Regions from separate parts of the Bacillus xiamenensis genome, predicted to be linked through region 1. Evidence: riboswitches for the same ligand, from Rfam matches in the RefSeq annotation. Region 1 holds a riboswitch; each other region holds the start of a gene.
The links. A riboswitch is a leader RNA that binds a small molecule or an ion and turns the genes downstream of it on or off. The one in region 1 is predicted to bind S-adenosylmethionine.
Positions count from the first base shown of each region.

Region 2: linked by a shared signal. The riboswitch ahead of BK049_RS02765 (bifunctional homocysteine S-methyltransferase/methylenetetrahydrofolate reductase) and the one ahead of metK (methionine adenosyltransferase) in region 1 are both predicted to bind S-adenosylmethionine.
Region 3: linked by a shared signal. The riboswitch ahead of mtnK (S-methyl-5-thioribose kinase) and the one ahead of metK (methionine adenosyltransferase) in region 1 are both predicted to bind S-adenosylmethionine.
Region 4: linked by a shared signal. The riboswitch ahead of BK049_RS09455 (sugar ABC transporter substrate-binding protein) and the one ahead of metK (methionine adenosyltransferase) in region 1 are both predicted to bind S-adenosylmethionine.

Region 1 is NZ_CP017786.1:2,661,186-2,666,378, reverse strand. Features, by position in the region: gene metK (methionine adenosyltransferase) at 15-1,217, opposite strand; SAM riboswitch class I at 1,413-1,547, opposite strand; gene pckA (phosphoenolpyruvate carboxykinase (ATP)) at 1,776-3,362, shown strand; gene BK049_RS13595 (DUF2584 domain-containing protein) at 3,403-3,645, opposite strand; gene BK049_RS13590 (alpha/beta hydrolase family protein) at 3,685-4,479, opposite strand; gene BK049_RS13585 (phytoene desaturase family protein) at 4,506-5,193, opposite strand, start outside.
Region 2 is NZ_CP017786.1:545,946-551,138, forward strand. Features, by position in the region: gene BK049_RS02750 (BMP family lipoprotein) at 1-115, opposite strand, end outside; gene BK049_RS02755 (CvfB family protein) at 273-1,121, opposite strand; gene BK049_RS02760 (YajQ family cyclic di-GMP-binding protein) at 1,350-1,841, shown strand; SAM riboswitch class I at 1,923-2,042, shown strand; gene BK049_RS02765 (bifunctional homocysteine S-methyltransferase/methylenetetrahydrofolate reductase) at 2,121-3,962, shown strand; gene metH (methionine synthase) at 3,946-5,193, shown strand, end outside.
Region 3 is NZ_CP017786.1:365,519-370,711, forward strand. Features, by position in the region: gene mtnW (2,3-diketo-5-methylthiopentyl-1-phosphate enolase) at 1-1,057, opposite strand, end outside; SAM riboswitch class I at 1,157-1,258, opposite strand; gene BK049_RS01800 (pyridoxal phosphate-dependent aminotransferase) at 1,303-2,493, opposite strand; SAM riboswitch class I at 2,658-2,815, shown strand; gene mtnK (S-methyl-5-thioribose kinase) at 2,896-4,089, shown strand; gene mtnA (S-methyl-5-thioribose-1-phosphate isomerase) at 4,096-5,157, shown strand; gene BK049_RS19930 (hypothetical protein) at 5,182-5,193, opposite strand, start outside.
Region 4 is NZ_CP017786.1:1,872,050-1,877,242, reverse strand. Features, by position in the region: gene BK049_RS09460 (sugar ABC transporter ATP-binding protein) at 1-1,067, opposite strand, end outside; gene BK049_RS09455 (sugar ABC transporter substrate-binding protein) at 1,140-2,258, opposite strand; SAM riboswitch class I at 2,427-2,539, opposite strand; gene BK049_RS09450 (PepSY domain-containing protein) at 2,765-3,673, opposite strand; gene BK049_RS09445 (response regulator transcription factor) at 3,957-4,637, shown strand; gene BK049_RS09440 (sensor histidine kinase) at 4,640-5,193, shown strand, end outside.

The DNA.
Region 1 (5,193 bases):
GGTTTTGTATGTTGTTATTGTCCTAAGGCTTCCTGACGAAGCAAGTCGGCTTTATCTGTTTTTTCCCATGGAAGATCCAAGTCATGACGGCCAAAGTGTCCGTATGCAGCTGTTTGTTTATAGATTGGACGACGCAAGTCAAGCATTTTAATAATGCCGGCCGGACGAAGATCAAAGTTTGCACGAACCACTTCAATTAATTTTTCTTCAGACGCTTTTCCTGTTCCAAACGTATCAATTGAAATTGAGACTGGCTGTGCAACACCAATTGCATAAGCAAGCTGTACTTCACAAGAATCTGCAAGACCTGCTGCTACGATGTTTTTCGCTACATAGCGAGCCGCATATGCTGCTGAACGGTCAACCTTCGTTGCATCCTTCCCAGAGAAAGCACCGCCTCCGTGACGAGCATAGCCTCCGTACGTATCAACAATAATTTTACGTCCAGTTAAACCAGCATCCCCTTGAGGTCCACCAATCACGAAACGGCCTGTTGGGTTAATGAAGTACTTTGTCTCTTCATCAATAAGTTCACTTGGAACGACAGGACGAATGACATGCTCTTTTAAGTCGCTTTGAATTTGTTCAAGCGTCACTTCTGGTGCATGCTGTGTAGAAATAACGACTGTGTCAATACGAACCGGTTTGTTTTGTTCATCATATTCAACGGTTACTTGTGTTTTTCCGTCAGGACGAAGGTATGCAAGTGTTTCATTCTTGCGTACTTCTGTTAAACGACGAGATAATTTATGCGCTAGTGAAATCGGCAGCGGCATCAGCTCTTCTGTTTCGTTGTTTGCAAAACCAAACATAAGGCCTTGGTCACCTGCACCGATTGCATCAAGTTCTTCTTCAGTCATTGTACCTTCACGTGCTTCAAGCGCTTGGTCTACACCTTGTGCAATATCAGCAGACTGTTCATCAATTGATGTAAGAACCGCGCATGTTTCCGCATCAAACCCATATTTCGCACGTGTATAGCCAATTTCCTTAATCGTGTCACGTACTGTCTTTGGAATGTCGACATAAGTAGACGTTGTAATCTCACCGCTTACTAATACGAGACCGGTTGTTACAGAAGTTTCACAGGCAACACGTGCATTAGGATCTTTCTTTAAAATTTCATCCAAAATGCTGTCTGAAATTTGATCACAGATTTTATCCGGATGTCCTTCGGTCACTGATTCTGAAGTAAATAAACGACGATTTTGACTCATAATGGCTATTTCCTCCTGTACAAGACCACACCATCCCAAGATGAGGCCTCCAATATGATACGGAACTCGTTCCCTCTTATATTTCAAAACGTTTATATTAGAGATGTTATTGGCAATTTGTTCATATGATATCCCAAAAATAAAAAAACCATTTCCTTCATTGCGAGGAAAGGGTCTGAGATCGCATGCCTTTCACTCTTATCGCTCAAGGTGTTTTTGTACCTTGCATCAGGTTAGCACCTTGGTTTCTCAGCATGTTCATGCCTTTTTCATAAGAAACCGGTTGCTGGGCTTCGTCGGGCCTGTCCCTCCACCAGCTCGGGATAAGAGTATCCGTTCAATAAGATATCTTATCTTAAACCCTTGCGTCATGTCAATGCTTCATAGGAATTATCTCCCCTCTTTTTTTACCTCATCTTTCACATCACCAAAAAGCATATTTTCATAGCAGAAATGAAAAAACACACACAAAAATATTTAAATAGTATAGACTATTATTATCAATGTGTTATACTAATCGAAACAAAAACAAATTCAACGGTAAAGGAAGGGTTTTTTATGAACTCAGTGGATTTAAAAGAAGATTTGCAGTCATTGCTCTCATTAGAAAATACGCACCAAAATTTATCTGTTCCGAAACTTGTTGAAAAGATTTTGGCACGTCATGAAGGCGTTTTAACTTCAACAGGTGCTGTCCGCGCGACAACTGGTGCCTACACTGGACGTTCGCCTAAAGATAAATTTATTGTAAAAGAAGAAAGCTCTGCGCATAACATTGATTGGGGCACAGTGAATCAGCCGATCTCAAAAGACGCATTTGATCGTTTATATACAAAAGTTGTGTCATACTTAAAAGAACGTGATGAACTATTTGTCTTTGAAGGATTTGCGGGTGCTGACGAAAGATACCGTATACCCATTACAGTGGTAAACGAATTCGCATGGCACAATCTCTTTGCAAAGCAGCTATTCATTAGACCTGACGGATCAACACCATCATCAAATGAAAAGCCTTTTACCATCTTATCTGCTCCTCACTTTAAAGCAGATCCTGAAACAGATGGCACAAACTCTGAAACGTTTATTATCGTTTCTTTTGAAAAGCGTACAATTCTGATCGGTGGAACAGAGTATGCAGGAGAGATGAAGAAATCCATTTTCTCTGTCATGAACTACCTTCTCCCTGAACAAGATATTTTATCCATGCACTGCTCAGCTAACGTTGGTCAAGAAGGCGATGTCGCATTATTTTTCGGCCTTTCAGGGACTGGGAAAACGACGCTTTCTGCAAGTGCAAGCCGCAAGCTGATTGGAGACGATGAACACGGCTGGTCTAGCACTGGTGTCTTCAATATTGAGGGCGGATGCTATGCGAAATGTGTGAACTTAAGTGAGGAAAAAGAGCCGCAAATTTACAAAGCCATCAGCTTCGGATCCGTGCTTGAAAACGTGGTGCTGGATGAAGAAACACGTGAAGCGGATTATGATGACACATTCTTTACTGAAAATACACGGGCGGCTTACCCAATCGAAATGATTGATAACATCGTGAAACCAAGTATCGCAGGTCATCCATCTGCCATCGTCTTTTTAACAGCGGATGCTTTTGGTGTTTTACCTCCAATCAGCCGTTTAACGAAAGAACAGGCCATGTATCACTTCCTTAGCGGCTACACAAGTAAATTAGCAGGAACTGAGCGCGGTGTGACATCACCAGAAACGACATTCTCTACTTGCTTCGGTTCACCGTTCTTGCCACTTCCTGCTCACATCTATGCTGAAATGCTTGGCAAAAAAATTGATGAGCATGGCGCAAAAGTATTCCTTGTGAACACAGGCTGGACTGGCGGCGGCTATGGTACGGGCAAACGAATGAACCTGGCTCATACAAGAGCGATGGTGCAGGCAGCCATCGAAGGCGATCTTGACAATGCTGAAATAATCACTGACGACATCTTTGGATTACACATCCCGCTTCATATTCCAGGGGTGCCAGATGAAGTCCTTCAGCCTGCTAAAACATGGGCTGATCAAGAGGCTTACCGAGAAAAAGCCTACTTCCTTGCAAACGAATTTAAAAAGAATTTCAAAAAATTCAGCCATGCAGCAAGTGACATCGAAGCAAAAGGCGGACCACTCGTCTAATCAAAAGACAAAAGCTGAGGGGATCATTCCCTCAGCTTTTTTAATTCGTTGAATGCAATGATACAAGACGGTAAGTCACCTTCGTGACATCGTCTGACAGCTCGAGCTTTTCTACATGTGCTGTCCCTGTTTTTTCCCCGTCTTTCGTTTTGCGCACCTCAAGCGGAATATTTAATGGATAAATGCGGTACCCTTCCTTCATGAGCTCAAACACATTTTCTTCAATTCTTGTCTCTTTTCCTTTTGTGACAATCATTGTATTAAATTCAACAGGCATTCCCATAATGAAAATCCCCCTACTTTCTAAATTTCTTTCTACTGTTTATTTTACCACATTTCCGCCTTTACGGCTGTGCATCCATGTCGTCAGCCGTCTGACAATCTCCCGATTATGCTGCGGCGGGAAATAATGATTGTAGCCATGAAAATACCATGTTTCCACAGACTTGCCATGCTGACGCAGCGCATCTTCTAATAAATACGCATGCTCAATGGATACATTCTGATCCTGCTCTCCATGGATGATTAAGACAGGGGCTTCGATTTTGTCCACATCATTCAAAGGGGTTCGCGCCTCATATGCTTCTGGCACCTTGTGCGGCGGACCGCCTATCACGCGCTTCATCATTCTTCTCATATCCACACGTTCTTCGTAGGTGAGCTTCATATCACTTACACCGCCCCAAGTCACAAAGGAGGCGGCTTCCTGTTTCATTTCAACAGCGGTCCAAATGCCCATAATACCGCCACGGGAAAAACCAAAGATATGAATGCGATCCTGCTTCACCTTTTGATGATTTTTTAACAGATTAAAAGCCGCAAATGCATCTTTCCGATCCTCTCCGGCAAAGTCCTCGTTCCCTTCGCCTCCTTGATTCCCTCGGTAAAAAGGAGCAAAGACGACAAAGCCTTGCGCTGCAAATTGCACAATTCGGCCAGGTCTGACCATCCCCACATTTTTAATGCCGCCGCGTAAATACAAAAAACCGTCATAGAGACCTTCTCCGGCCGGTTCAGCGAGCAGCCCTTTCATCCGAAGTCCATCGGCCTCATATGTCACTGTATATAAGTGAATATGCGGATGGGGCGACGGGAACCTTCTTTTTTCCACAATCACTTGAATTCTCTCCTTTTCATTCGGTGTTACGTCAATTGCTTCATAATCGCTTCTGCAACAAGCTGACCTGATTTTGTCACCATCGGAGTACCGCCGCCTGGATGACTGGTGCCTCCAACAAACCAAAGCCCTTCAATATCCTTTGATTGATTATTGATACGGAAAAATGCCTGCTTGAACGAATTCGAAGACATGCCATAAATGGCTCCGTGATATGCTCCCGTTTTTTGCTGCAAATCAAGCGGGGTTTGAACCGCTTCATATTCGACAACCTGATCGATATCAAAGAGACCCTTTTCTTTTAGTTTCGTTTTGATATGCTGACGATACGTCTCCTTTAGCATGTCCCAATTTTGCTCTTTTGTCACATAAGGTGCATTGGCCAGGACAAACAGGTTGCTTCTTCCCGGTCCTCCGCTCAAGGCTGGCTCTGAATGGCCTGAATAACATATGTAAAGCGCCGGGTCCTGAGGGAGCTTTTTTTTCTGAAAAATATCCTTGAATTCTTGCTCATAATTCTCTGGAAAAAATACATTATGATGAGACAACTGTTCATAGACTTTAGGTATTCCAAGTAAAAGAACAAAGCCAGATAACGATGGTTCGATATTTGAAAGCTTTTGATTTAAAAAGCCAGGACGGTCTTTTTCATCAATCAAATGGCGATAGACAGTCAGTGCATCCGCTCCTGCAATGACTTGATCTGCCTCATAC
Region 2 (5,193 bases), 1.5 Mb from region 1:
GCATGACGCCAATCTGCTTCGCATTTGATTGTGGTGGTCCTCCCTGTTGATTGCTACATGAGGCAAGTACCATGATCATGGCTGCCATCAGAAGTAATGAAATCTTCACTTTCATCCAAACACACACTCCTTTTATCATCCTTACCCCTTTCTTATCGGATTTGATAGGCTTTGTTTCAATGATCAAGTGAAGGTTTTTCAACTTTTTTTATGACTTTTTTCACTGAAAAAACCCATTATTTATGACAAAAATAAAAAAAGCGAGCAATTGCTCACTTTTTCTCATATGTCCAGCCTTCTTTTTGGTAAACTTGGTCATTTTTCATCAGATGTCCTAATGCTCGTTTAAAGGCTGCCTTACTCATTTGGAATCTTTCACGAATATCTTCTGGGTCACTTTTATCCCAATAAGGCATTGCACCATTTCTTGTTCTCATATAGGTCAAAATTTCTTCTGCATCAGCAGATAATGCATCCTGCTTTCTAGGAAGCAGTGACACATTGACAGTCCCGTCCTCTTTCACTGCAATCACGCGCCCCGTAACGGTCGATCCTAATCTTGGCTCTTCTTTCCGCTCAGTGCGGTGGATAAACCCTCTTATCCCTGTATCTGTCAGCATGAAGGAACCTGTTGCAATTAAGCGATAAATCGTTCCAGTGATCTCTTTGTTCATTAAGGTATCTGGCGCCTCAGTAAACAATTCGCTGATCACGTCTTCAGTGGCTGGCTTTGCGAACATTCTACCGTAGCTTGTCACTTTCAGCATACAATATAGTTTGTCTCCTTTTTTCGGCCACGCTTCCTCAAAAGGCGGAAGGTGTTCAGTTGCAACAAGTGCATCCTTTGACAGTCCTACATCGACAAATGCCCCCATATCTTCCACCACGTCTACAACTTCTACCCAGCCATATGTATGGGCATTAATTGTAGGAATTTTCATCGTAGCTGCCAGTCTTTCCTCATGATCTACATATAAGTAGACCTCTACTTCATCACGATCTTCGATATCCTCTGTCATTTCACTGCGGTGCAGGAGGACAGAATCCTCGCCATCTGTTAAAAAGTAGCCGTATTCCATCTCGTTCTCTATTTGCAAGGTCAATTGCTCACCTGGTCTCATGTTCTCTTCCTTCCTATCTGCCCTTAAAAGAGCGTTCGTTCATCTTTTGATTCACTTTATTCTACTATACTTCTGTCAACATGAACATCTCTAGTTCTGTTAGCTAAAGTGGACAAACTGCACTTAATTTATACCGCAATACAGCTGAACGCTATTCGATAAAGTTTCTTCTTCCCCTATTGGCATGATAAGATAGACGCAATATCCCATACTTGGAGGTCATGTGTGATGGCAAAAGAAAGTTCATTTGATATTGTATCAAAGGTGGAGCTGCCAGAGGTGCAAAACGCCATTCAAGCAGCGCTGAAAGAAATTAAAAACCGGTATGATTTTAAAGGAAGTAAAAGTGATATTTCGTTAGAAAAAGAAGAGCTCGTTCTCATCTCTGATGATGATTTCAAGCTTGAGCAGCTAAAAGATGTACTAGTGACCAAGCTGATTAAAAGCAATGTCCCGACTAAAAACATCGACTACGGAAAAACCGAACACGCCCTAGGGGGAACCGTACGCCAGCGGGCAAAGCTGATTAGCGGGATTGATAAAGACAATGCAAAAAAAATCAATGCATTGATTAAGCAGTCCGGCATCAAAGTGAAATCTCAATTTCAGGATGACCAAGTGCGTGTAACAGGGAAAAATAAAGATGATTTACAAGAGGTCATGTCTCTCATACGCAAAGCTGATTTGCCGATTGATGTCCAATTTATAAATTTTCGATAAATTTTAAATTTCCCATTGATTATTTCCTATTTTTTCGATACAGTTGATGGAAGCTCAACTCATTGACATGTTCATATCGCTTTCTTATCAAGAGAGGCAGAGGGACTGGCCCTGTGAAGCCTCAGCAACCGGTGTAGTAGAAATGTATGTTTCTATGACCAAGGTGCTAAATCCAGCAAGCAACTGCTTGGTAGATGAGAAGAAGAATTTCAATAAAACCAAAAAGTCTTCTTCTTATCAGAAGGCTTTTTTTGTTACATAAAAATAAGGAGGAAACCAATGGGCCTATTACAAGACTTACAAAACCGCGTATTAATTGCTGACGGTGCAATGGGAACACTTTTATACTCTTACGGCATCGACCGCTGCTTTGAAGAATTAAATTTATCGAAAGAAGATGAAGTGAAAAGAGTACATGAGGCGTATGTGCAGGCTGGGGCGGACATCATTCAAACGAACACATACGGCGCGAATTATATTAAACTATCCCGCTACGGCCTAGAAGAAGAAACAAAACGCATCAATACAAAAGCGGTACAAATTGCAAAAGCAGCCGCCGGCTCAGCTTATGTCCTCGGAACGATTGGCGGTATCCGAACATTTAACAAAAACGCCTACTCTTTAGACGAGATTAAACGGAGCTTTAGAGAGCAGCTGTACATCCTCTTAAATGAACAGCCTGACGGATTATTGCTAGAAACGTATTACGACATTGAAGAAGCAAAAGCTGTTCTCCAAATTGCACGCAAAGAAACGGCTCTCCCAATTGTTATGAATGTCTCCATGCATGAGCAAGGTGTTCTGCAGGACGGCACACCGCTAAAAGACGGTTTATCCGAATTATCCGCACTAGGCGCTGATGTCGTCGGTATTAATTGCAGGCTGGGCCCTTATCATATGATTCAGGCACTCGAAGGCGTTCCAATTTTGGAAAATTCGTATTTATCTGTCTATCCTAATAGCAGTCTTCCCTCCTTTGAGGAAGGCAGACTCGTCTATGATACAGATAATGATTATTTCAGAAAAAGTGCACTTGAGTTTAGAAATCAGGGTGCACGAATCATCGGCGGCTGTTGCGGAACAATGCCTCAGCATATTAGCGCCATGGCTGAAGCGGTCAAAGATTTAGCACCGATCACCGAAAAAGAAGTGAAAGTGTTAAAAGAAGAAATGATTTCGATCCAAGACCAGCGCACAGAGCCTGGACTTGATGAGCTGGCTGTGAAAAAACGATCAATTATCGTCGAGCTGGACCCGCCGAAAAAGCTCAACTTTGAAAAATTCCTTGTTGCAGCGAACGAATTAAAAAGTGTGGGCATTGATGCCCTCACGCTGGCTGATAATTCTCTTGCTACGCCCCGTATTAGCAATGTCGCTTGTGGCGCTTTATTGAAACAGCAGCTTGATATGCGTTCACTTGTCCATATCACGTGCCGTGATCGTAATTTGATTGGACTTCAATCCCATTTGATGGGACTTGATACACTCGGTCTAACCGATATATTAGCCATTACAGGCGATCCATCTAAAATCGGTGACTTCCCGGGGGCAACATCTGTTTATGATTTAACCTCCTTTGATTTGATTCGTCTGATCAAACAATTTAACGAAGGACTTTCTTTTTCTGGAAAGCCGCTCGGCAAAAAGACCAATTTTTCAGTGGCTGGCGCATTTAACCCGAATGTCCGTCATATTGATAAGGCGGTCAAACGTCTTGAGAAAAAAATAGAATACGGTGCTGATTATTTCATTTCACAGCCTGTTTATTCTGAAGAACAGCTTGTGAAAATTCATGAGGAAAGCCGTCATTTGGATAAACCGATTTATATCGGCATTATGCCGCTGACAAGCAGCCGAAATGCAGAGTTTATTCATCATGAGATTCCGGGCATCAAATTGTCTGACTCGATTCGTGAGATTATGGCGAAGGCAGGCGAAGATAAAGAAAAGCAGCGAACTGAAGGCTTAGCGATTGCTCGGTCTTTATTAGATACAGCCTGTGAATTGTTTAATGGCATCTATTTAATTACCCCTTTCCTTCGATCAGATTTAACAGCAGAACTCACAACTTACATTCATCAGAAAGAAAAGGAGACAAACGCACATGTCAACTATCACTGAACAGCTCCAGAAACGCATCCTCGTCCTTGATGGTGCAATGGGCACAATGATTCAAAACGCCGATCTCACAGCAGATGACTTTGGCGGAGAAGAGTATGAGGGCTGTAACGAATATTTGAATGTCACAGCCCCTCATCTGATCTCATCGATCCACCGGCAATATCTTGAGGCCAGTGCAGATTTAATCGAAACGAATACATTCGGCGCGACGAAGCTTGTTCTCGATGAATATGGCCTTGGTCATCTCGCCTATGAACTCAACATAAAGGCTGCTCAATTGGCAAAGCGCGAGGCAGACCGTTTGTCCACACCGGAGTGGCCGCGTTTTGTTGTAGGCGCAATGGGACCCACAACAAAAACATTATCCGTAACAGGCGGCACATCGTTTGAAGAGCTCGTCGCAAACTATGAAGAACAGGCACGCGCCCTGATTGATGGGAAATGTGATGCTCTTCTTTTAGAAACAAGTCAAGATATGCTCAATGTAAAAGCTGGATTCAAAGGCATTCAGGAAGCCTTTCATGCTACTGGCATTCAATTACCACTAATGGTGTCAGGAACGATTGAACCAATGGGCACAACCCTTGCCGGCCAAGATATTGAAGCCTTTTATATCTCACTTGAACATATGAAACCAATCAGCGTTGGCTTAAACTGTGCAACTGGTCCAGAGTTTATGACAGACCATATCCGCACACTCTCCTCCATCGCAAAATCGGCTGTCAGCTGCTATCCAAATGCTGGTCTCCCTGATGAAGAAGGACAATATCACGAATCCCCTGCTTCTCTTGCTAAAAAAATCGCCGCTTTTGCCAAGGAAGGTTGGTTAAATATCGTCGGCGGCTGCTGCGGCACAACACCTGCACACATCCAAGCACTATCAGACGAAGTACGTTCGCTCCAGCCCCGCAGCATGACACATGAGTCGTCACCGCATACTGTATCAGGAATTGAGCCTCTCATTTATGAAGAAGCGATGCGTCCGCTCTTTGTTGGAGAGCGAACAAATGTCATCGGTTCACGTAAATTCAAACGACTCATTGCGGAACAAAAGTTCGAAGAGGCGTCAGAAATTGCTCGTGCTCAGGTGAAAAATGGTGCACATGTCATTGATGTGTGTCTAGCAGATCCAGATCGTGATGAGGCAGAAGACATGGAAGGCTTTTTAAAAGAGGCCATGAAAAAAGTCAAAGCCCCTTTTGTCATTGATTCAACGGATAAACACGTGATC
Region 3 (5,193 bases), 1.3 Mb from region 1:
CTGCGTTAATCACATGATCGCGTCCAAAATCTTTGATCAATACCGGAACCATTCCAGGATGAATGCCTGCTGATGGGACAGGGAACGTTTTTTGAACCGCATCTTCTTTCACGCAAGCTTCATAGATACCATGGGCATCATTTTTCGGAAGTGCAACTGACCCATAAGGAGAGGGAAAAAGACTTAAATCAGCGCCAGCATAACGATTTAATTTGCCTAAAAGAAGAGAATGCGAGAATCCATAATCAGGAGAAGATGTAAATGCGCCGCTCACTGCTGGATGTGCCATGATCGGCAATGGAATCTCTGGGTCCTCAGCTAAGCTTTGCATCACATCAAGTCCATAGGCAAAGACGTTGAATAAAAGCGCATCAGCTCCGAGTTCAGCTGCCTTTCTTGCTCGATCTTTCAGGTCAAAGGTTCTGCCAGTTAAATTAACTGCGTACAGCGTGCGATGTCCTGTCTGTTCATATGTTTCTTTTAATATCTTTTTTCCTTCTTTGATTCGGTCTTCAAAGGGGGCTAATGGACTTTCAAATAAAATCTCGTCATCTTTGATGAAGTCAACACCACCTAAAGCCTGTAAACGGAGCTGTTCTTTTAAATCCGCCATATCACGGCCGATCACGCCTTTAAAAATACTCATCAACAGCGGTCGATCAAACACATTTACCTTCTTTCGTATCCCCTCAATTCCAAATGCCGGTCCAGGCAGACTTCTTTTAAACCCTTCTGAAAATGCGATGTCAACAAGCTTTACTTTCCCATCTAGTGAAAGCTTTCCGAAAATCGTCGTTAAAACGGCGGGTAGATCAGCTGAAAAGTTAGCCTCAGGATAAGCAATTGTCACCTCTGATTGATACAAGCCATCAACTGCGGCAGCCTTTTCCTTTACGCTCACCACGCGGCCTTTATGTTTCTTCAGCTGCTCCTTTTTGAGCTGCGGCAAGTCCGTCCATGATCCGACCGTTAATCCAAGTGCGATCTGCTCCGCTTTTCGGTCTATTTGTTCATCCGCTCGATGTGTTAATACGTATGTTGCCAGTAATTCACTCACTAGGAATCCCCTTTCGATTGCGTCCTGTATATGGTCAGTAAAAAAACCTCTTTAAGTGCTTTGTCAGCGCATTAAAGAGGTTTCGTCTCATTCATCCGAATCTTATCTCTCAGCGCTTGCTGCAAGAATTAGCACCGTGCTTCATGGAAGTCGGTTGCCGGGCTTCATTGGGCTAGTCCCTCTGCCTACTCTTGATAAGAATATTCAATTTTCTTAAATATTGCCTGAATTATCGCACCATTTTTTTACGTTGTCAATGGCTTTTTTTCAAACAGCTGCAATGCAGCGATGCGTTCAGCGGCTTCTTTTAACCGCTCCTCACTTGTTAAAAGACCGACTCTGACATAGCCTTCACCGTGAGCGCCAAAGCCATTTCCCGGCGCAACGACAACATGTGCTTTCTCTAATAATACATCAGAAAAGGTTTCAGATGTATACCCTTCAGGCACCTTTAACCAGGCAAAAAATGATCCCTTTGGTGCGCTTACGTCCCATCCAATCTCTTTACATGCATGAATCCAAGTGTTCCGCCTTTTTTCGTACCGGTCATTTTGCACCCGTACACACGTTTGATCGCTTAAAAGTGCTTCCGCCGCAGCATCTTGAGTCGCTTTAAACAGCGACACAAACAGATGATCCTGATAAAGCTCAATGGCTTCGATGACAGAGGCATTCCCTACTGCAAAACCGACTCTCCAGCCGGCCATATTATACGTTTTGGACAATGTGTAAATTTCAATGCCAGTCTCTTTCGCCCCATCTATTTGCAGAAAGCTGATCGGCTTTTCGCCGTCAAATCCAATGCCTCCATAAGCAAAATCATGCACAACACACATTTTGTGTTCATTCGCAAACGTAACAGTTTCCTCAAAAAAAGTCCGGCTTGCAGTCGCACCAGTAGGATTATTTGGGTAATTTAAGTACATCAATTTTGCCTTTTTCTTATCATCCTCAGACAGTCGATTGTAGTCAGGTAAAAAATTATTTTTTTCAAGAAGCGGCATGGTCACCATGTGAGCTCCAGCAAGCACGGCACCCGACCAGTAATCAGGATAACCTGGATCTGGGACAAGCAGCGTATCACCTGGATTAAGTAAGCATTGCGGTAGCTCGACTAGTCCCGCTTTCCCCCCAAATAAGATGGCAATTTCCGTCTTCGGATCAAGTGAGACGCCATATTCTCTTTCGTAAAAAACTGCGGCTGCCTTTTTTAGTTTTGCCGTTCCGCGAAATGAGGAATATTGATGATTTTCGGGCTTTGCTACCGCTTCTTGCATCGCTTTTACAATATGCGGCGGGGTGGGCTGATCAGGATTTCCCTGGCCTAAATTAATGACATCTGCCCCTTCCTTCACTTTTTTCTGCACTTTTTGAACAAGCGACGCAAAAAACTGTTTCGGTAATTGTTTCAATACATCTGATTGCTGGAATTCCATTTCTTCACCTTCTATTCAAGTTACGTGACAATACAATCACTGTAATGGATTGTTTTATGAATTGTAAAGCAATTTTGAAAAAAGATTGACATGTGATGCGTGGCTCTGATAATATCTTAAATTAAGAAATGCATGCAGACATGAAACAATTACATATTGATTTCTCTTATCGAGAGTTGGGCGAGGGATTTGGCCTTTTGACCCCAACAGCAACCGACCGTTAATACCACTGTGAAGTGGGGCGCAGCAAGTACAGCGCCAAGACAATTGTCTTATAGGGCACGGTGCTAATTCCATCAGACGTATGTGCTGAGAGATAAGAGAGGCTTCGAGCATACACGCGATCAAGCCTCTTTCTCTCAGGAGAAAGAGGCTTTTTTATATGATTTGGAGGGGAAGCAATTGGTTACACTTACGGCATCATATGAAGAATTAACAGAGAGTTCGGCAGTCGCACTGGCCATTAGACTTGGATTAATCCAAGAAAGCAGTCATTTGACATGTACCGAAATCGGTGACGGGAATTTAAATTACGTCTTTCATATTTTTGATCACAAACGCGAAAAAGGGCTGATTATTAAGCAAGCTCTTCCCTATGCAAAGGTCGTTGGGGAAAGCTGGCCTCTCACATTAGACCGCGCAAGAATCGAAAGTGCAGCACTCATCAAGCAGTCAGAATATGTACCGCACCTTGTACCAGAAGTCTATTATTCAGATACAGCTCTTGCGGTGACAGCAATGGAGGATCTATCACACCTTGAAATCGTCAGAAAAGGGCTAATTGCCGGAAAACATTATCCGTATTTATCAGATCATGTCGGTGAATTTTTAGGCAAAACGTTATTTTACACATCTGACTTTGCCACAAATCCTAAAATTAAAAAACAATTCGTGAAGCAGTTTACGAACCCTGATCTCTGTGACATCACAGAAAAACTCGTCTTCACAGATCCTTTCTTTGATAGTGAAACAAATGACTTCGAAGAGGAATTAAAAGAAGAGGCAAAAGCGCTGTGGGCTGACCTTGAACTGCAAGCAAAAGCAGCAGAGCTAAAGCATATCTTCTTAACATCGGCTGAAACACTGGTTCATGGCGATCTTCATTCAGGAAGTATTTTTGCAAACGAAACGGAAACGAAAATCATTGATCCAGAATTCGCTTTTTACGGTCCATTTGGATTCGATATCGGTCACTTTATAGCCAATCTCTTCATAAATGCTTTATCTCATGAGAATGAACAGATGCAGCAGCATCTTTTTGACCATGTCGTCAATGTGTGGGCAACATTCAAAGAAGTATTCACAAAAGCCTGGAAAGAAGACAGCATTGAAGCGTATAGTGTATCGGACAGCTTTTTGGAAGCAACCTTAGAGCGTATTTTAAAAGAAGCGGCAGGCTTTGCCGGCTGTGAGCTTGTTCGCCGAACCATCGGTCTTGCTAATGCGGCTGATCTTGATGCAATTCCATCACATTCGAGAAGGCTTCATCAGAAAAAAGTAGCAATTACGCTCGGAAAAACATTCATCAAACAATATCATGCAGTGGAAACAGCGTCTGACCTCGTCGCATTATTCCAGCAAACTGTAAAGGAGTGACGAGTTTTGTCTAAAGAATTTGAAGTTCCCCGTTCCGTCGAATGGGAAGAAAACCGTATCAACATTTTGAATCAGCAAAAATTACCGGCTGAAACCGTGTTTGAGCATTTATATACAAAAGAAGATGTGTATGATGCAATTGTGACGTTAAAAGTACGCGGAGCACCTGCTATAGGCATTACAGCGGCATTTGGGCTGGCGCTTAGTGCCCAAGAGATTGATACAGAGGACATTGATGTGTTTAAACAAGAAGTCGCCCGTCTAAAAGAATATTTAAACAGTGCCCGTCCAACCGCTGTGAACCTCGCCTGGGCATTAGAACGGCTTTTTCAGCGTATTGAACGTGCTGCTTCGGTGAATGCTGCCAAAACAGACCTTGTCCATGAAGCCATTCAAATTCAAATCGAAGATGAAGAAACATGCCGTCAAATCGGTCAAAATGCTCTCCAGCTCTTTAAATCTGGTGATCGAATTATGACCATTTGTAACGCAGGCTCCATTGCAACGAGCCGGTACGGAACAGCGCTTGCTCCCTTTTATTTAGCCAAAAAGAAAAACCTCGACCTTCACATTTATGCATGTGAAACACGCCCTGTCCTTCAAGGCGCTCGCCTGACGACATGGGAATTGATGCAGGGCGGTGTAGATGTGACACTCATCACAGATAACATGGCCGCCCATACGATGAAAGAAAAACAAATTTCTGCTGTCATTGTTGGGGCAGATCGAATCGCTAGAAATGGTGATACAGCAAATAAAATTGGAACGCTAGGTCTAGCTGTTTTGGCTAAACACTTTCAAATTCCATTTTTTGTGGCAGCACCTCTTTCGACCTTTGATGTGTCGACACTGGACGGGGCAGATATTCCGATTGAAGAACGTGACCCGCAGGAAGTAAAGGAATTAAACGGTATCCAAATTGCGCCTCCTGATGTTCAGGTATTTAATCCGGCCTTTGACGTCACTCCCCACCATCTCATTTCAGGCATCATTACAGAAAAAGGCATCATCACTTCCAACTATACAGAAGAGATTGATGCGCTATTCTCTGAAAGCATTTCACGCTGATATAACAAAAGCGCCGTGTTCTTATCATTTAAGAGC
Region 4 (5,193 bases), 790 kb from region 1:
GCTGTTAAGTTCCATCCCACGGTCTCTTCTGTGAGAATCCCTTCTTTTCTCCGCTCTTCCGGCACAAGGGCAATTCCAGCTCTCACGGCCTGATGAGGCGATTGGATGTGAATGGTTTGACCATGAAGTGCCACAGTGCCTGTCTTTTTTTCTGAAGCACCGAACAGGGCTTTGCACAGTTCCGTTTTACCAGCGCCGACTAGTCCTGCGATCCCGAGGATTTCCCCTTTTTTCACATGGAGGTGAATGTTGTTCAATTTATGCTGGTCATGCAACTCTTTCACGTCAAGCACAATCGGTGCATCCTTCAAAGGTGTACGGGGCGGGAATTGCTCCTCTAATGGTGCACCTAACATTTCTTCAATGACCTGCTTTGGATCGGTCTCTTTGACAAGGTGTACCGCCACATCGGTTCCATTCCTCATCACAGTCAATTCATCGCAAATGTTGAAAATTTCTGGCATGCGGTGCGAGATAAAAATGATGCCCGTGCCTTTCTGTTTCAATTGCTGAATCATTGAGAATAATTTGCTTGTTTCCGCATGACTGAGTGGAGCCGTTGGTTCATCTAAAATTAAAATGCTGCATTTGATAGAAACAGCTTTGGCAATGAGCACCATCTGTTTTTCTGCCAGTGTCAGGTCACTCACAAGACGCTTCGTGGAGATGTCAATGTCCATCTCTTTTAATAGTTGAGCTGCCTTGCGATGAAGCTCTTTCCAGCGGACAAATGGTTTTTTCTCAATCTCATGTATCATCATATTTTCACCAACACTTAAATAGGGAACGAGGGCTGTATCCACTTCTTGATGGACTGTCTGCACACCATATGAGGCCGCATCCTTCGGTGTTTGAATCGCTGCCGCCTCGCCATTGATGTGGATGGTTCCTTCAAAATGCGAATGAGCACCAGAGAGAACCTTCATTAACGTGGACTTCCCAGCACCGTTCGCCCCAATAAGGGCATGGACCGTTCCTCTTTTTAATGTGAAATTCACTTGATCCAGCGCTTTGACCCCTGGAAATTCAATCGAAATGTTCTTCATACAAACAAGTGGCGATGTCATAGGTGTCCTCCTTCTCTACTGATCGTCATTTGAAAAACGAAACACCCTCTATTGAAAGAGAGTGCACGCGGGTTATTTTGCATAATGCTTCTTCAAGGTCTTCATCCAATCTTCTTCAAAGGCAGTCGATGAACCGAACCCTTTTACTTCCTCTGCAAGATTGACCATATTGATGGCCTTTCCTGCTTGTTGAAGTTGCTTTTGTGAAATGAGGGAGGCCTCAAGGTCATAGGAAGATGGCGTTTTCTCGCCAGCTATTTTCTTCGCAAGAATCCTCACGTCGACTGCCCCGATGAGCTTCGGATCGACCGCTGCTGTGTACTTCCACGGACTGTTTTCCGAAGTCATTTCTTGCAGATCGGCATTAGACACATCAATACCGTAAATTTTCACTTCTGTTCTTCCTGCTTCCTTTAAAGCTCTTGCCGCACCGATGGCAAATGCATCCCATGTGGCAAAAATCGCATCAAGCTTGCCCTTTGGATACTTATTCAGCATCGCCGCTACTGCATTTTGTGTTTGAACAGACGTATCAGAGGAAGCAACGCCAAATCGGTCAAGCTCCTTGATCCCTGTATGTTGTTTGAGCGTTTCTTGGTACACCTTGTTTCGTCTCACCATCGGCGGGAACCCGTCTACCCAAAGGTACGCAATGTTTGCTTTTCCTTTAAAATCAGCCACGAGCGCGTCTAATGATTTTTTCGCTAATTGTTCATCATCTTGAGATGTCACGGTGACTCCTTTGATGTCCTTTAGCTTCGGGTTCGAATCAAACGCCACAACTGGGATGCCTTTCGCTGTGATCTTCTTCACATCAGCGACTGTCGCCTCATCATCCCCATGCGAGATGATAAAGCCATCATAGTTTTCTTCTAGTGCCTGAGAAATGGCATCATGGAACTTTGCTGTATCACCATTTGCCGTGTAGACGTCCACTGTAAAGCCCAGCGCTTCACCTTCTGCCTTTGTCCCTGCTAAAAATTGAGCCGTATGATCGTCCCCGCCAATTTTGCGGATGACTTTAATTTTTGCTCCCTGCCCCTTTGCAAAGCGCTTCGGTACATTGTCAAAGGATACCTTTTCGTTTGCATTGGCTTTTGAGCCTGCGCTCGATCCCGTACCGCAGCCAGATAATAGAACTGTCAGGATCGTCAATAATACAAGGGATGATGTCCAATATTTACGTTTCATTGTTGTTCCTCCTTCAATTATTTTAGTTTTCACATCAGAAAACTAGGGTAAAAAGTGGGAAAATGCCTGTCAACCAATCATTTGTTTCTTCAAAAGAAACAAAAAAGCCTCTCTTGTAAAGAGAGGCTTGATCACCGTTGCATGAAACATGTATCGGGAAGTCTTCCTCTCTTATCTGTCAAAGCTGTAACAGCTTTGCAGGAATTAGCACCAATTTCTTGAATAATAGAAACGGTTGCCGGGCGTCATAGGGCCAGTCCCTCTGCCTCTCTTGATAAGAGATGTGTTATGAAGTTTGTTTTAGTTGAAATGTCTTCTTAACTTTAATGTGATGTTCCATCATTGTCAATCATTTTTTGAATATTTTAAATTTGATATCGTGATCAAAAAGAAATCGAATGATAAAAAAACCTGATAGTCAATGACTATCAGGAGCAAGATTTGCGTGTTTTTAGGTTGTTTTGGAACTGTCATGAATAAGAAATGAAATGTGCCGAAATGTTTGATTATGAGCAGACTTTCCCTGTATTTGCATTGATTTTCACTGTTTGCTCTTTTTGAGACTGATCAACGACTTTGATGACATACATTGTTATATTGCCTTCTTTCTTTAATTGCATATCTTTGACTACGCCTGTGCAATTTTTTAAGGCAATCTCTTTAGCATGTTGTTTTGTAATTCCCTCTGCTTTTGCAGACACTTTTTGTTTCATTACTTGACCCTTTTCACAATTGATATGATACGTGTAAGCTTTTCCATCCTCACCCAATACTTTTATCACATAAACATATTCATCTGTATCCTTTTTTAATTGTACCGATTGAATAGCACCTTTTGTTTTAGAAAGTGCAATCGTTTCTGCTTTTGATTTCGAAATACTGATCGTTTGACTGCCAGTTTGGTGTGAGATTACCTTTCCATTTTGACAGTTGATTTTTTCAACATGTTGTTTACCATCGTCACCTAGTAGCTTAATGACGTAAACATAGGTCTGATCCTCTTTTTGCATTTCTAATGACTGAATGACACCTGAGCAATTTTTCAAAGCAATCTTTTGAGCGGTTTGCTTGTTAATTGCTTTTTCTTTTTTTGCTGTTTCGTGCTTGATGATTTTTCCTGTATGACAATTGACTTTCAGCGTATGCTGTTTACCATCTTCTCCAAGAACTTTAACCACATAGACTGTTACTGACTTTTCAGTTTTTACAGTAGTCGATTGAATGACACCTGAACAATTTTTCAAAGCCACTTTTTTCGCAGTGGCTTCTGTTACAGCCGTTTGTTCTTGCTTGGTCGTTTGTTGGACAACGTCACCCTCCTTATGCAATACAGCAGCATGTGCCGATGTTAATGAGCTAATTGAAATAATTGTTCCTAAAGCAGCTCCTGATAATACTTTAAATGGTCCTTTCATAATGAAATGCCTCCTCAAATTTACTGTTGAGCTTCTCCCAACACTAGCGATTCTACACCCTCAACCTGAAAAGGACTTTAAGGCCACCTGAAAATAAGCTGAAAACTGATAAATATCTTATTTTGGTTGTGACATTCTTTGATATAAAGGGATATTTTTGCTCATTTGAAGCATGGAAAAAATAGCATATCTTTCATTCAACTCATTTTCAGCTGTTTTTCAGGATACTTTCAGCTAAACACAAAATAATAACGGTATGAGCTTTTTGGAAGGAGTCATGATCATGAAGTATCAGCATATTAAATTACTTGTAGTCGATGACGAACCAGCCATTGTCGACTTTTTAACATTGGGGCTCGAAAACGAAGGTTTTCAAGTTAAAACTGCCACTGATGGTCTATCCGCTTTAAACATAGTCAAAACGTATCAACCACACATATGCATTTTGGATGTGATGATGCCAGGTATGGATGGCTATGAAGTATGTAAATTGATGAAGAAGGTTTGTCAAATCTCAATTATTATGCTTACTGCAAAAGATGAAGTCGAATACCGAATCAAAGGTTTGTGTGGCGGAGCAGATGATTATATGATGAAGCCATTTAGCTTTGATGAGCTTCTTGCAAGAATTCAAGCGAGACTGCGCAATCAATTTCCTTACTTATTAAGTGATTTATCTATTGGCCCTTTTCAAGTTGATGACAGAAGAAAGGAAATTCGCTTCAACCAAAAGGTATTAAAGCTCTCTGCCACGGAGTATGAGCTGTTAAAGTTATTCATTGTCAATCATGGTATTGTATTGAGCAAATCAACCATTTTAGAAAAGGTTTGGGGCTATGATTTTAATGGGGAGGACAATATTGTCGAAGTTTATATCCGTGCTTTACGAGATAAAATTGGTGACAAGGAACACAAAATGATACGTACGCTTAGGAGTACAGGCTATAGATTGGATATTCAATGAGCATGCGAATTCGGTCATTACGTATTCAGCTATTGTTAGGTTCTTTTCTCATTCTTTTCTTCCTACTTGTTGCCATTGGTTATTTTCAGTTTATCTTTATGAAGCAGTTTTTATATGAAAACAAAGCTCTCAGCCTACAAAGTCATATTTTGTCCGTCCCTGGGGAAACTTGGCTTGAACATAGCGAACCCTCTGCATTAGAAAAATCAAACATCCCAAATGTTTTCTTTCCAGGAGTGAGTGTCGCCTTTGTCTCTACTCATGAAAAAGTAACCGTTTTGTCCAAAGATCCTCATGCAGGGTCTGTCCCAACATTAAAAAAGGAAACATACCGTCACTTTCTTCAACCGAAAAAAAGACTTAATTTTAAACTGTTAAATGAACATTCAGGACAAGAAATTCTTGTCGTTGTTGAACCCATCCGTATAGATGGAAAAGTAGTCGGTGCAATTCAAATGAGCTCCTTTACAGTGGGTCTCACAGATATTCTTTATAAGCAGATGAAAAACTATGCCCTCATATCATTTATGGCTTTGTTCATCGGATTTACTATCCT